One region of the Sedimenticola thiotaurini genome, then DNA from elsewhere that is predicted to be linked to it. Evidence: predicted binding sites of a transcription regulator. Region 1 holds the regulator's gene; the other holds the start of a gene.
The links. The regulator FliA, encoded in region 1, starts transcription of late flagellar genes. The targets are predictions, from matches to a motif close to GCTAAAGTTNNNNNNNNNNCNGCCGATA.
Positions count from the first base shown of each region.

Region 2: AAY24_RS07820 (flagellin N-terminal helical domain-containing protein) is a predicted target of FliA. The motif match lies at 2,440-2,467, and genes of this name have one in related genera.

Region 1 covers NZ_CP011412.1:1,601,676-1,611,108, reverse strand. The annotation lists gene fliR (flagellar biosynthetic protein FliR) at 1-294, shown strand, start outside; gene flhB (flagellar biosynthesis protein FlhB) at 298-1,434, shown strand; gene flhA (flagellar biosynthesis protein FlhA) at 1,451-3,556, shown strand; gene flhF (flagellar biosynthesis protein FlhF) at 3,645-4,892, shown strand; gene AAY24_RS07280 (MinD/ParA family protein) at 4,927-5,766, shown strand; gene AAY24_RS07275 (RNA polymerase sigma factor FliA) at 5,763-6,503, shown strand; gene cheY (chemotaxis response regulator CheY) at 6,560-6,934, shown strand; gene AAY24_RS07265 (protein phosphatase CheZ) at 6,969-7,682, shown strand; gene AAY24_RS07260 (chemotaxis protein CheA) at 7,695-9,433, shown strand, end outside.
Region 2 covers NZ_CP011412.1:1,711,023-1,717,657, reverse strand. The annotation lists gene flgK (flagellar hook-associated protein FlgK) at 1-949, shown strand, start outside; gene flgL (flagellar hook-associated protein FlgL) at 952-2,175, shown strand; gene AAY24_RS07820 (flagellin N-terminal helical domain-containing protein) at 2,580-3,938, shown strand; gene AAY24_RS07815 (flagellar protein FlaG) at 4,000-4,428, shown strand; gene fliD (flagellar filament capping protein FliD) at 4,589-5,950, shown strand; gene fliS (flagellar export chaperone FliS) at 6,009-6,431, shown strand; gene AAY24_RS07800 (flagellar protein FliT) at 6,434-6,635, shown strand, end outside.

The DNA of each region.
Region 1 (9,433 bases):
GGGCTCAGTCAGAACGGCTTCTCCGAAATCGTCGGCTGGGCCAGCCGGATGTTCAACGCCGGACTGTTGATGTCACTGCCGGTGGTAGCGGCCCTGTTGCTGGTCAATCTCGGGATGGGCGTGATTGGTCGGGCAGCGCCGCAGCTGAATATCTTTGCGGTGGGATTTCCGATCTCCATTCTGATCGGTTTCGTACTTATCTGGATTACCCTGCCGGATGTCATGGGTAACTTCACCGAGTTACTGGAAGAGGCTCTGGGCCTGATCCAGCGGCTGCTGCTGATTGCGGGGTGATGCATGGCAGAGAATGAAGATGGCCAGGAGAAAACAGAAGAGCCGACAGCGAAACGCCTGGATGATGCCAAAAAGAAGGGGCAGATAGCCCGTTCAAAAGAGCTGAACACCATGGCTATCACCCTGATCGGTGGTATGGCTCTGGTTGCAATGAGCGGCATGATGGGGGAGGGGCTCTCCCAAATCATGAGCAGTAATCTGAGCATACCCCGGGTTGATATGTTTGAGCCGATGGCGATGCTGCGTCGGTTGGCAGCCAGTATGCAGGATGCCCTGCTCATGCTGGCGCCGTTCTTCGTGGTGGTGGTAGTGGTGGCGGTACTCAGTTCCATCGCCCTGGGGGGGATGGCATTCAGTGCCCAGGCGCTGGCGCCGAAACTGAGCAAGATGAATCCGTTGAAAGGACTGAAACGGCTCTTCTCGCTCAAGGGTTTGATAGAGCTGGCCAAGGCGATGGCCAAGTTTTTTCTGGTGGGTGGCGCCACCGCGTTGGTGCTGTGGCTTACCCTGGACTCCTTCATTCAGCTTAGCGGTATGGACCTGGGTTCGGCGATGAGCGAGCTGGTCAATCTGATCGGTTGGGCGTTTGTGCTGATCTCCTCAACCCTGATTCTGGTGGCTGCTGTCGATATACCGTTCCAGATCTGGGATCACAAACGGCAGATGAAAATGACCCGCCAGGAAGTTCGGGAAGAGATGAAGGAGACCGAGGGTCGGCCCGAGGTTCGGGGGCGTATCCGGCAGCTGCAACGTGAGATGGCGACCCGGCGCATGATGGAGGAGGTGCCGAAAGCCGATGTGATTGTCACCAACCCCACCCACTATGCGGTGGCCCTGCGCTATAACCAGGCGCGTATGAACGCACCGGTGGTGGTGGCCAAGGGGACCGAACTGGTGGCTGCCAATATTCGCCGGGTGGGCGCCGAAAACGAGGTGCCGGTTATCGAATCACCTTCGTTGGCCCGTGCCATCTACTTCCATACCGAACTGGGGGAACCGATACCGGCGGGTCTCTATCTGGCGGTGGCCAAGCTGCTGGCCTACGTGTTTCAGCTCAGGGCCTATACACCTGGGCAGGGTCGCAAACCGGTGATGCCCGATGAGCTGCAGATTCCGGATGAACTGAAGGTGCCTGAGTGATTTACCTGGAGTTGGGATGATGGATGCAACAGCAATCCTGAATAATGTAAAAGCGTCTGGTCTGCGTGGTCTTGGCGCACCCATGGTGCTGGTGATGCTGTTGGTGATGGTGGTGATTCCCCTGCCACCACTGGCCCTGGATATCTTTTTTACCTTCAATATCGCCCTGTCGCTGATTGTGGTGATGGTGGTGGTCTACACCATGCGGCCACTAGAGTTCAGTGTGTTCCCCAGTCTGCTGCTGGTGGCCACGCTGCTGCGCCTCTCCCTGAATGTGGCCTCCACCCGGGTGGTGTTACTGGAAGGGCATCAGGGTGGTGATGCGGCCGGCAAGGTGATCGAGGCGTTTGGCGCCTTTGTTATCGGTGGCAACTATGCGGTCGGCCTGGTGGTGTTTGCCATTCTGGTGATTATCAATTTTGTGGTGGTGACCAAGGGTGCGGGACGGGTATCCGAGGTGAGCGCCCGGTTCACCCTGGACGCCATGCCGGGTAAGCAGATGGCGATCGATGCCGATCTCAATGCAGGACTCATCGATCAGGATGAGGCCAGAGTGCGGCGCGATGAGGTGGCCCAGGAGGCCGATTTTTACGGCGCGATGGATGGTGCCAGCAAGTTTGTCCGGGGTGACGCGGTAGCGGGTATTCTGATCCTGTTCATCAACATTATCGGTGGTCTTGCAATCGGTATGCTGCAGCATGACCTGGATCTCTCAACTGCGCTGCGGTTTTATGCCCTGCTGACCATTGGCGATGGTCTGGTGGCGCAGATTCCCTCCCTGCTGCTCTCCACCTCCGCAGCCATTATTGTCACCCGGGTGGCCTCCTCCAAGCAGGATATGGGAGGGCAGATTGTCACCCAGCTGTTCACCAATCCGAAGGCACTGATAATCACCGCCGTAGTACTGGGCATGATGGGCATTATCCCCGGCATGCCCAATTTTGCCTTCCTTACCCTAGCGGCCCTGGCCGGTGGCGGTGCCTGGTGGATCATGCAAAAACAGCAGCGTGCCCAGGTGGTGCCGGATGTGGAGCCCATGCCAGAGCCTGCACAGGCACCGGAACAGAAGGAGCTGACCTGGGATGATGTACAACCGGTGGATATTATCGGCCTGGAGGTGGGGTATCGTCTGATCCCCCTGGTGGACAAGAACCAGGGTGGTCAGTTGATGAACCGGATCAAGGGGGTGCGTAAGAAGCTCTCCCAGGAGTTGGGCTTCCTGGTGCAGCCGGTACATATACGGGACAATCTGGATCTCAGCCCTGGCGGCTATCGGATCTCCCTCAATGGCGTGGTGATCGGTGAGGCGGAGATCTACCCGGATCGGGAGCTGGCCATCAATCCTGGCCGGGTGTTTGGTACCTTGCAGGGCGTGGCTACGACTGATCCGGCGTTTGGTCTGGAGGCGGTCTGGATCGATGCCGGACAGCGGGACCAGGCGCAGACGCTGGGCTATACGGTGGTGGATGCCAGTACCGTGGTGGCCACCCACCTGAGCGAGATACTGCAATCCCATGCCCATGAGCTGATTGGCCATGAGGAGGTGCAGCAGTTGATGGAAGTGCTCGCCAAAAGCGCCCCCAAACTGGTGGAGGATCTGGTGCCCACCGTCTTAAGCCTGGGGCAGATATTAAAGATTCTGCAGAACCTGCTTTCGGAGGGTGTGCCCATTCGGGATATCCGCACGATTGCCGAAACATTGGCGGAGTATGCTCCCCAGAGTCAAGACCTCGGCGCTTTGACGGCCCGGGCCCGGGTTGCGCTTTCCCGTTCGATTGTTCAGCAACTTGTTGGTCCTGTTGAAGAAATCCCTGTTGTGGTGCTCGATCCTGGATTGGAACAGATATTGCAGCAAACTATTCAGCCTGCCCAGGATGGGGGTGTCGGGTTTGAACCCGGCCTGGCGGAACAGCTGCAGAAAGCGTTGGTTGAAACCGCTCAGCAGCAAGAGACAGCAGGACAGGAGAGTATTCTTTTGGTCGCAGCGCCGATTCGCATGTGGATGGCGCGATTTGTTAAACACAGCGTACCGGGAATGAGTGTGCTCTCCTACAACGAGATACCGGACAACCGCAAAATCAAGGTGGTTGCCACGGTGGGCAGGCCAAGTGCAGAAACATAAGGCAGCCACCGCTACACGATCGGACACCTCGGCATGGTGACTTAAACAGGCCGTTTGATCGGATAGCTGGCTGCGGGGAAAGTCAGGTATGAAGATTAAACGCATTTTCGCGCCGGATATCAGGCAGGCTCTACGACAGGTTCGTGAGACACTGGGCTCCGACGCCGTGATTCTGTCGAACAAGAAAGTTGATGGCGGCGTCGAGTTGATGGCGGCCATTGATTATGATGCCGCCGCTTTTGCAGACGAGCCGCCGCCCCCTGCCCAATCCGTATCCCACAAGGTTCGGCCCCTGCACCAGGAGGAGAGACCTGTCGCCCCGACCCGGGAGCGAGATTCTAAAGTAGCCTCTGTGACCGAACTGAAAGAGCAGGTGGTTCCCAAAGTGGAGTGGAGCCAGGATCCGGTGCTGGTGGAGATGCGTCAGGAGATGAAGGCGCTGCGTCGCATGATGGAAAACGAACTGTCCGGGCTGAGCTGGCGGGAGATGGCGGATCACAAGCCGGAGAACCGGGACCTGTTCAGGAAGTTGATGGAATTGTCCATCACGCCGGATATCTGCTGTGAACTGGTGGAGCTTGTTAGCGATGCCACCAATGCGGACCAGGCGTGGCGAAAGGCGCTTTACCATCTGGCGGCAAAAATGGAGACAGTGGGCGATGATCTGCTGGAGCAGGGTGGCGTATTCGCCCTGATCGGACCCACCGGGGTAGGCAAGACCACCACGGTGGCAAAGCTGGCGGCCCGTTTCGCCCTGCGCCACGGCACCCATCAGATCGCACTGATCTCGACCGATAACTACCGTATCGGTGCCCAGGAGCAGTTGAACACCTACGCCAGAATACTGGACGTGCCGGTGCGCACGGCGAGTACCCGGGAGGAACTGGCTGTTGCATTGAACGGCCTGACCGGCAAGCGACTGGTCCTGATCGATACCGCCGGAATGAGTCAGCGGGATGTCAGGCTCAGTGAACAGCTCTCCATGCTGGATGTGGCCGGACAGGGTGTGCGCAGTTTTCTCACCCTCTCTGCGGCCACCGACTACTCATCTCTGATCCAGACGATCGGCGCCTTTGGCACTGCCAGGCCGGAGGCCTGTATTCTCACTAAGGTGGATGAGACCGGCTCACTGGGCGGGGCGCTGTCCGCGTTGATCCATAAGGCGTTACCGCTGGCATTTGTCGCCGATGGCCAGAAGGTGCCGGAAGATCTGCACCTGGCCCGTTCACACACACTGGTCAGCAAGGCGGTCGCCTGTAGTACCGGAGAAGGTGGGTATTCCGATGAATACCTGGCACTGGCCCTCGGAGGTGCGAGAGCAAATGCTCATGGCTGACGCAATTACAGATCAAGCAGCAGGATTAAGACGCATGGTACAACCCAGACCTGTACGAGTGATCGCCGTTACCGGAGGTAAGGGCGGCGTTGGAAAGACCAACATATCGGTCAATCTGGCCGTTTCAATGGCTGAAATGGGGCGTCGCGTGATGCTGCTGGATGCCGACCTCGGTTTGGCCAACATCGACGTGGTGCTCGGCTTACATCCCCAGTATGACCTGTCCCACGTATTGAGCGGTGAGCGCACCCTGGAAGAGGTGGTTCTGCAGGGGCCTGCGGGTATTCGGGTTGTGCCGGGTGCCTCGGGTGTTCAGCAGATGGCTGAGCTGAGCGCGGCGGAACACGCCGGATTGATCAGGGCCTTCAGTGATGTCGGCAATGATCTGGATGTACTGATTATCGACACCGCAGCCGGTATCTCGGATACGGTGGTGAGCTTCAGCCGGGCGGCACAGGAGGTTATCGTTGTGGTGTGTGACGAACCGGCGTCGATTACCGATGCCTACGCCATGATCAAGCTGTTGAATCGGGAGTATGGTCTGGACCGTTTCCGAATCCTGGCCAACATGACCCGCAGTGCTGAAGAGGGGCGCAACCTGTATAACAAGATGTGCCGGGTTACGGACCAGTACCTGGATGTTATGCTCACCTACATGGGCAGTATTCCGTATGACGAAAATCTCAGAAAGGCCGTGAAATCACAAAAACCGGTGGTTCAGGCCAATCCGCGTAGCCATATAGCAAAAATATTCAAGAATCTGGCGCAGAAGGCCGATAACTGGCCTGTACCGGATGGCGCTGGTGGTCATCTGCAGTTCTTCGTGGAGCGGCTGATCCAGTACAGCAGCCAGAATCAGGAGATGAGCCGGTGAGCGGGCTTGCTAGCTATACGGCCATCCAGGAGATGGATGCGGATACGCTGGTGGATCGACATGCGCCGCTGGTCAAACGGATTGCCTACCACCTGATGAACCGATTGCCGCCCAATGTGCAGGCGGATGATCTGATTCAGGCGGGAATGATCGGCCTGCTTGAAGCGAGCAGGAATTATGATCCCAGCCAGGGAGCGAGTTTCGAAACCTATGCCGGGATCCGAATCCGGGGCTCCATGCTGGACGAGATCCGGCGTAGCGACTGGACTCCCCGTTCCGTGCACCGAAAGGCGCGTATGGTGGCAGACGCCATGCGGGCCATCGAAAATGAACAGGGCCGCGACGCACGGGATGTGGAGGTAGCTGAAGTGCTGGATATGGATCTGGTCCAGTACCATCGGATCCTGCAGGATGCCGCCGGTTGCAGAATCTTCAGTATTGAAGAGTTGCAGGCAGTTGGCGAGCTTCCGTTTGATGGCGACAACACTGAGTCGGCCGGTCTGTTCGAGGGGATGCAGCGGGATGCATTCAAACAGGCCCTGGCAGAGGCGATTGCCGGTCTGCCGGAACGAGAGAGATTGGTGATTGCACTCTATTACGATGAAGAGATGAACCTGCGGGAGATTGGACAGGTTCTGGGGGTCAGTGAATCGAGAGTGTGCCAGATTCACAGCCAGGCAACACTGCGGTTACGTGCCCGTCTAGCAGATTGGTTGTCCGATGCAGACAAACTCTGATCGGTCGGTAAAAACAAATAATGGCATCGAGTTTGGAGGTTGCCTTGAATAAAAACATGAAGATTCTCATTGTGGACGACTTCTCCACAATGCGACGGATTATTAAGAATCTGCTGCGGGACCTGGGGTTCACCAATACCCAGGAGGCAGATGATGGTAATACCGCGTTACCCATGTTGCAGTCAGGTAACTTTGATTTCCTGGTAACCGATTGGAATATGCCCGGCATGACCGGTATTGATCTGCTCAAGGCAGTGCGTGCCGATCCGAACCTGGTCAAGCTTCCGGTGCTGATGGTAACCGCCGAATCGAAGCGTGAGCAGATCATCGAGGCGGCCAAGGCCGGAGTCAATGGTTATGTCGTCAAGCCGTTTACTGCGGTGACCCTGGAAGAGAAGATCAACAAGATTTTTGAACGTGTAGATAGCTGAGCGGCAATCATGACGAATCCGTCTGGAGAAATACATGGACATTGACGAACGTCTGATGCTGGCCAAGCAACTGGTGGCTCACCTGGAAGCAGGGAACGAAGCGGAGGCGATCCATGTTAGCTCTCAGCTCACCGAAGGCATTGAGAGCAAACTGTTTCTGGAAGTGGGTCGTCTGACCCGCGAACTGCATGAAGCGATCAATGAATTTTTGCTGGACCCACGCATCAACGAGATGGCCCAGGTGGATATTCCGGATGCCAGTGAGCGACTCACCTATGTGATCAGCATGACGGAGAAATCTGCCAACACCACGCTGGGTGCGGTGGAAGCCAGCCTGCCCCTGGCTGCTGAACTGGGCAGCAGGGCAAGTGAAATATCGGAACAGTGGGAGCGGTTCCGCAAGCGTGAACTCTCGGTGGACGATTTCAGAGAGTTGAGCCGTGAACTGGCCGAGTTCCTGAATCTGACCAGTGAACGATCGAAACAGCTGCATGCCCACATGACCGATGTGCTGATGGCACAGGATTTTCAGGATCTGACCGGCCAGATTATCCGGCAGGTGATTACCCTGGTGCACGATGTGGAGGACAAGCTGGTGCAGCTGGTCCGGATATCGGGTTCCAAATTGCCAGAAAAACAAAAAGACGCAGATAAACTGGAAGGGCCGAGCGTTCCCGGAATTGATCAGGGTGATCTGGTCAACGGGCAGGATGACGTGGACGATCTGCTATCCAGTTTGGGCTTTTAGAGGTGTGGAAGTATGGCCATTGATATGGATGACGAGATCCTTCAGGACTTCCTGATTGAAGCCGGGGAGATACTTGAGCAACTGAATGAACAGTTGGTGGATCTGGAACATCGTCCCGATGATTATGACCTGCTCAATGCAGTCTTTCGCGGCTTTCATACCATCAAGGGTGGTGCCGGATTCCTCGGTATTGATCCCCTGGTGACGGTGTGTCACCGGGCGGAAGATGTCTTCAACGTATTGCGTCAGGGACAACGGCAGGTTGATCCGGTACTGATGGACGCCGTGTTACAGGTGCTGGATGTGGTGAACGAAATGTTTGCCCTGGTCCAGTCCGGTGAAGAGCCGGACGAGGCGGATGCCCAGCTGATAGAGACACTGCATCAACTGGCGGTGCCGGCCGGCGAGTCTGTCGAGGCGTCGCAACAGGTCGATCAGGCTGCCGTGGCACCGGCGCCGCAAGCGGAACCGGAACCGGAACAGGCGGTCACCGTCGAGGAGATGGTGGCCGAGGGGGCGGATGCCCCCCAGTCAGATCCTGCTCTCGGTGGTGATGAGATCACTGAAGAGGAGTTCGAAAAGCTGCTCGATCAGCTGCACGGCACCGGCAAACATGGCGGTGTGCCGGTATCGGAAGAGGCCACATCGGCAGCAACGCCACAGGCGGCTGACGGTGACGATATTACGGAAGAAGAGTTTGAGGCCCTGCTGGATCAGTTACACGGCAAGGGGAAATTCAATGGTGTGCCCGCTGCCGAGCAACAGGCCGCTGGCGAGGCCACACCAAAGACCCCCGCTGCGGCCTCTGCCAGTTCGGATGAAATCACCGAAGATGAGTTTGAGGCGCTGCTCGATGAGCTGCATGGCAAGGGCAAGTTTGGCGCAATCAATGGAGCGGCGGCAACTCCGGCCAGCGAGTCGGCCCCGGCCTCGGCTAAACCGGCAGCTGCGCCGGCACAAGCGACTGGGTCAGGCGCCGCAAAACCGGCGCCTGCAATCAAACAGCCAGCGCCGGCCAAAGCGTCAAAATCACCTAAACGAACGGATGACCCGCAAGCACACGCCCGCAAACAGCCGCCGGCAGAGACCACTATTCGGGTAGACACTGCCCGGCTTGATGACATCATGAACATGGTGGGTGAGCTGGTGTTGGTGCGCAACCGGTTGGAGACCCTGAAGGCCAAGCTGGGGGATGAAGAGGTGGCCACGGCGGTGGCCAACCTGGATGTGGTGACCTCTGACCTGCAAAACTCCGTGATGAAGACCCGGATGCAGCCGGTGAAGAAGGTCTTCGGCCGCTTTCCCCGGGTGGTCAGGGATCTGGCTCGCAGTCTCAAGAAAGAGATCGACCTTGAACTGCACGGTGAAGAGACCGATCTGGATAAAAATCTGGTGGAGGCGTTGTCGGATCCCATGGTTCACCTGGTGCGCAACGCGGTGGATCACGGTATCGAAAGTCCGGAAGAGCGCGAAGCCGCCGGTAAACCACGGGTGGGTAAAGTGGTGCTCTCCGCCGCGCAGGCTGGTGATCATATTCTGCTGACCATTGCTGATGACGGTAAGGGTATGGATCCCGATGTGCTGCGGCGCAAGGCTGTCGAGAAAGGCATGATGGATGAAGAGGCGGCGGCACGGCTGGATGAGAAAGAGTGTTATAACCTGATCTTTGCGGCCGGATTTTCAACCAAGACCGAAATATCCGATGTTTCCGGGCGTGGCGTGGGCATGGATGTGGTGAAGACCCGTATCGC
Region 2 (6,635 bases), 110 kb from region 1:
TGCATCGTACCTGGATACCGGTAATCTGACCGCCAGCGACTATGAATTGCAGGCCACTAATGTGGCTGATGAATTCACCCTGACCCGTCTCTCCGACGGCCAGGTAACCACAATTAATACCGGGGGTAGCTACCCCTATAGCACCGCCGAAATAGATGGTATCTCTATCTCCATATCCGCCGCTGCCAGTGCTGGTGACCGTTTCCTGATTCAACCGACCCGTAACGCCGCTAATACGATGGAGTTGCTGATCAGTGATCCCCGTGAAATAGCGGCTGCCGGTCCGATCCGGGCAATTCAATCGACCAATTCGGCCGGTGGTGCGAACCAGGGGAGCGGGGAGATATCCCAACCCGATTACAGCAGTACAGCAAACCTGCCTCTGTCGGCCCCGGATACCATTACGCTGGAATGGAGTGCTACTGCCCACGCCGGTGCACCGGGTTTTACCGTTACTGGTGGTCCAGGTGGTACCATTGCCTACGATCCCGCCACCCAGCCTAATGGCGCCACTTTCTCGTTCCCTGCCTATGGTGGGATGAGTTTTACCATTACCGGTACGCCGGCGGCGGGTGATCGCTTTGTGATCGAGAATAACAGCAGCGGCGTGGGTGATAATCGCAATGTGCTGAAACTGGCCGATCTGCAATCCACCAACTCCCTGCTGGGGCAGACCGGCGGCGGGGCTGAAACCGCCACTTTCCAGGAGGCCTACAGTCAGCTGGTCTCTGAGGTGGGAACCAAAACCCACCAGGCCGAGGTCAGCTTCAATGCCACCGATGGACTGCGGGAACGGCATGAGAATTCACTGCTCTCCATCAGTGGTGTTAACCTGGATGAAGAGGCGGCCAATCTGATCAAGTTCCAGCAGGCCTACCAGGCGGCAGCCCAGGTGATCACCGTTTCCAACACCTTGTTCGATAGCCTGATCAGCGCGATCAGGAGGTAACCATGATCCGTATCTCCACCCAGATGATCACTGAACGTTCGCTCAGTTCCATGCTGCGGCAGCAGAGCGATCTGAGTGAAACCCAGCTACAACTCTCATCGGGCAAGCGGGTATTGACCCCTTCGGACGATCCGGCCAGCGCCGTTCGGGTGATGGGACTCAATGGCGCCATGGATACGCTTACCCAGTACCAGAGCAATATTGGTCGTCTGACCACCCGGCTGGAGACGGAGGAGGGGGTCCTGGAAGGGGTCACAGACCTTCTGCAGCGGGTCAGGGAACTGACGGTACAGGGCAGCAATGATGTGCTGGCGTTGGCAGACAAGGCATCCATCGCCTCCGAGGTCCGGCAGTTGAGTGAGCAGCTCTTCTCCATGGCCAACTCCAGGGACAGCGGTGGCGAGTATCTGTTTGCCGGCTACCAGACCGGCAGTCAGCCCTTCTCCAGGAACCTGGGTGTCTACAGCTACAACGGTGACAACGGCCAGCGGGAGTTACAGATCGCATCGGACCGCACTGTGGCGGACGGGGATAACGGCTTTGATACCTTTATGGATATTGCTACCGGACCGCTTGCCACGGTCAGCGTGGCCGCTCCAACTGTCCTCACCGCTGTTGCGGCAGGCGACATCACCATCGATGGGGGGAACGGTAACGGCGCTATCAGTATCGGTGCCCTGCCGGCTGCTGCTACTGCAGCAGAGCGGGCAACCCAGTTGCGGGATGCCATCAACGCGGCCACCAGCCAGACCGGCGTGACCGCAGAGTTCAACACCACGCCAGCCAACACCCTGACCCTGACGGCTGTCGGAGGTACAGGTGTGACGGTGGCTATGGCGGGTAGTGCCACCACTACCACCACGGGTCTGACGGCAGGCACCACTTTACCGGTGAGTTCAAAACGCAGTATCTTTGAAACGATCGATCAACTGGCATCTGATCTGGAATCGGGGCAATCGGTGGGCCGTTATATCACCGATGTGGATCTGGCCATGGAGAATATCGTTGAGATCCGGGCCAGCGTGGGGGCCCGTCTGAATGCGGTAGAAGAGCAGGAGTCGGTGAATGCGGATCTCAAGTTGAACCTGGAGATGTACCGTTCCGATGAGCAGGATTTGGATTATACTGAAACCATATCCCGTTTCGAGACCCAGATGATGGCGCTGCAGGCGGCACAACAGGCCTACGTAAAGGTAAAGGGGCTCTCCCTGTTCAACTACCTCTAGCGGATAGGTGAGGTCGATTTTTATGCCAAGGGGAACCTGCCGGGAAGGCTCTGAATGGGATAGTGGTCACGACCAACTGACCTTTGACGGACTAACCCGGTAGGGTGGGCACGCTTTGGGTCCCCAGGGGAAGCACCCGGGATGGCCATGTGGGTATAATTAATATCTGTTCATCCCGCGGCACCTATTCAACTGACTGATTTTTAATGGGATAATAAATAAATATTTTTTGTACTGGTATTCACAGGTTTTTTTTAAATTTCACTTAAAGAAATCATGCGAATGGCCGTTACAAATACCGGAGGCGGTAAATATCAGATCAACCATCCGATATATCCGCCAAATATTAACCTGACCCCGAGGGCACCCGATGTGGTAGCTAAAGGGGAATAAGGAGCAAGATCATGGCACAAATCATCAACACCAACATTGCCTCACTCACCGCACAGCGCAATCTGAACAAATCCCAGTCCTCCCTGGCCACCGCCATGGAGCGTCTCTCATCCGGTCTGCGCATCAACAGCGCCAAGGATGATGCGGCTGGCCTGGCAATTTCTGATCGTATGACTTCCCAGATTCGCGGTCTGGATCAGGCGGTGCGTAACGCAAACGACGGTATCTCTTTCGCCCAGACGGCCGAAGGCGCCCTCTCTACCGCCGGTGACGCCATGCAGCGTATCCGCGAACTGGCGGTTCAGGCAGCCAACGACACGAACTCGGCATCGGATCGAAAAGCGATCAACAACGAAGTGCAGCAGTTGATTCAGGAAGTGAATCGGATCGCTACCAGCACCCAGTTTAACGGTCAGAATATCCTTGACGGGAGTCTGTCGACCCTGGTATTCCAGGTTGGCGCCAATGCGGGCCAGACCATATCGGTTTCAGGTGTGGATGCCCGGGGTAGTCAGTTGGGTGCAGCCCAGTTGGAAGGGGCGTCGATGACTGCCGCTGATATCGCAACTGCGGTTGGCGCCAATAATCTTACCGTTGAAGGCGAAGCTGTTGACCTTACCGGCGCAACAACCCAGCAGGATGTTATCGATGCCATCAACGCGGTATCGAGCGATAGTGGTGTTACTGCCAGGGCTGCAACCTCAACCAGTGCCGACCTTGGATATACCGCGAATGCCGCTGCAACGACGATCGTCATTAATGGTGTTAGTGTTGATTTTGGTGCAAACGAGGCGATCGCTGACGCAGTTGATGCCATCAATGCGGTTTCCAATCAGACTGGTGTGACCGCAGCGGTTAATGGTACTGACATCACTTTCTCCAACAGTGATGGACAGCCTATTACCATTGTTGATGATGCATCGAATAATGTCCTTGGTGGAGACGCTACTGTCTATTCCGGTATTGATCTGGTGGCCGATGTTGGCGAGGCCATCAACTACGCCGGTGCTGCAGGCGGAAATTTGGCTTTGGGTACCTCGGGAGCAGCTGTTGATACGGTTCTGAATGATCTGGACGTGTTGACCCGGAGTAACGCCAGCGATGCATTGTCAACCATTGACTTTGCACTGCAGAATGTTGCTTCGCTTCGTGCGGAACTGGGTGCTGTGCAGGTTCGTTTTGAGTCCACAATCACCAACTTGTCAGTGACTTCCGAAAACCTCTCCGCCGCCCGCTCCCGTATCCAGGACGCTGACTTTGCCGCAGAAACGGCAGAGATGACCCGTTCCCAGATCCTGCAGCAGGCTGGTGTGGCGATGGTCTCCCAGGCGAATGCGCTGCCGCAGAGCGTGTTGTCACTTCTCCAGTAAGCTGGGCGAAGGGCGGGGCATTGCGTAGTTTGCCCCGCCCCTCGTAAAACAGGTGATAACCATGGTTAACGAAATCTCGCAAAATGTATTGAGCAACTTGTCCGCTCAATCGACCAGCGCTGTGAAGAGTACCTCTGGGGTACTGGAGAGCTCTGGTATCCAGCGAGTGGACAAAACTGCTCAGGCGGACACCGGGAGTGAGGCCAAAGACGGGCAGAAGACGATGGCGGTCCCGGTTGAGCAGAAGCTTGATAATGCAGTTGAACAACTCAATCAGTTTGCCCAATCAGTACAGCGTAAACTGGAGTTCTCGGTGGATGAGGAGAGTGGCAAGACTGTTATCAAGGTAATCGACAAGGAGTCGGGCGAGATGGTACGCAGTATTCCATCCGAAGAAGTGCTGGATATGCAGCAGCGACTCCGGGAAACCAGTGAAGCGATCTTTAAAGGGAATGAAGGAATATCGCTTTTGTTTCAAGCTAAAGCATGAGACGCTGATCCGGTGTCAGGGATGTCACCGGATTTTTAATGGTTAAACAGCTGCCTGATTCTGCCGTTTGGCAATCAGGCTGGCAGGTCGGAACGGCCGACTCAACAGGAAAATCTAGCCCAAATTGACGGGGCTCTGCAAGCAACACCAGGAGAAACAGATGGCCATCTCATCACCCGGACTGGGATCAGGACTCGATGTCACGAGTATCGTCTCCCAGTTGATGGAAGTTGAGCAGCAGCCGCTGACCCGGCTCTACCAGAAGGAAGCCGAGGCGCAGGCCCAGTTGTCTGCTTACGGCACCCTGAAAGGCGGCCTCTCATCCCTGCAGAGTGCCATGGAAAAACTGACGGAAGCGGACACCTTCCAGGCCAGCAAGGCCAGCGCGTCTGACAGCGATGTGCTCACTGCCTCTTCCGATACCGATGCGGTTAACTCCTCCTATAACGTTACCGTCAATCGCTTGGCCCAGCAGCACAAGCTGGGATCGGCAGAGTTTGCCGATTCAGCCACTTTTGGTGGTACAGCGGGTGATGAACTGACCCTGACCGTCGGTTCCGACACGTTTACCCTGGATCTCTCCACCGCCATGACCCTGAGTGAAATCCAGGCGGCGATCAATGTGGAAGCGAACAATTCAGGTGCAACGGCGGGCCTGATCACGGGTGATAACGGCAACCAGACCCTGGTGCTGACCTCGGAATCCTCTGGCTACGATAACCGGGTTCAGCTCTCTTTTGGCGGCAGTCTGGATGCCAATACCTTCAATTTCTCCATGCTGAACCGGGATGAGAATGACCAACTGCTGGCCGACGAGAGTGAACTGGACGCCTCGCTGACGGTGGATGGTGTATCCATTACCCGTGCCAGCAACAGTATCGACGATGCAATAGCCGGTCTGACGCTGGATCTGCAGGCCACCGGTCAGGCCAATGTCTCGATCACCCAGGACAGTTCGGTGGCGAAAAATGCGGTGAGTGGCTTTGTCAATGCCTACAATAGCCTGAAAGAGCAGTTGTCCACGCTGCAGGACAGTGGTGCGAACAGCAGTGTGTTGCGAAATGTCGAGAACCAGTTACGGGGTATGCTCAATACCAGCCTGACCGGTCTCGGCAGCTACTCCTATATCTCCCAGCTGGGTGTCACCACGAATGCTGATACCGGCAAGCTGGAGTTTGACAGTGATGCCTTTGAGACGGCGCTGGAAGATGCGCCTGATAGTGTGACCAGCTTCTTCAGTGATGAAGATAACGGCTTTGCAGTGCGGCTGGACAGCATACTGGAAGGATTTGTTCAGTCAGGCGGGACTATTGACAGTATAATTGACGGCAGCAACAGCCAGATAAAAAGTATCGAGCGCAGTGTTGAGTCCATGGAGAGCCGTCTGGAAGACATTGAGGCGCGCTATCTGCAACAGTTCAGCAGTCTGGATAGCCTGATATCCAGCATGTCCTCAACCAGCAGTTATCTGACCGGCCAGTTGGAGATGCTGTCCAATCTGGTCGCTGGAAATAATAATTGAGTCTATATTTGAGAGTATATCGGCTTCAGCACTGTGCTGAATCGATCTGGAGTACCCAATGGTAACGCCGCGAATGAAAAATGCCCTGTCACAATACAACAGTGTCAGTGTCAGTACCGGTATTGAAGATGCCACCCCCCATCGTTTGGTGCAGATGCTGATGGAAGGGGCATTGGATAAGATTGCTGCAGCGAAAGGTCACATGGTGCGCAGCGAACCGGCGGAGAAGGGACGCTTTATCAGTTGGGCCATCTCCATTATCAGTGGCCTGCATAGTAGTCTGGATATGGAAGCCGGCGGGGAGCTCTCCCAGAATCTGGCCGATCTCTATGACTACATGGTACGTCGCCTGGGTGAGGCGAGCGCCAAGAATGATCCGGCAATTCTGGATGAGGTCTCCTCCCTGTTGCTGGAAGTAAAATCCGCCTGGGACGTGATACCCTCCCAATTGGAGGCAGAAAACCGTCAGGCGGCGACCTGAGCGTGCTCGACCGGCTGGTTCAAATCAGTCAGGAGATGCTGGCGCTCGCCGGGCAGGGTGAATGGGCGCAGGTAACCGACCTGCAGCAACAACGTCAGCAGCTCATTGAACAGACTTTTCCGCTTGATCCCCAGGTTTCAGATAGTGTCAACGCAGCGGCGCAGATACAGTGCATTCTGGATCTGGATCGGCAGTTGACAGAGA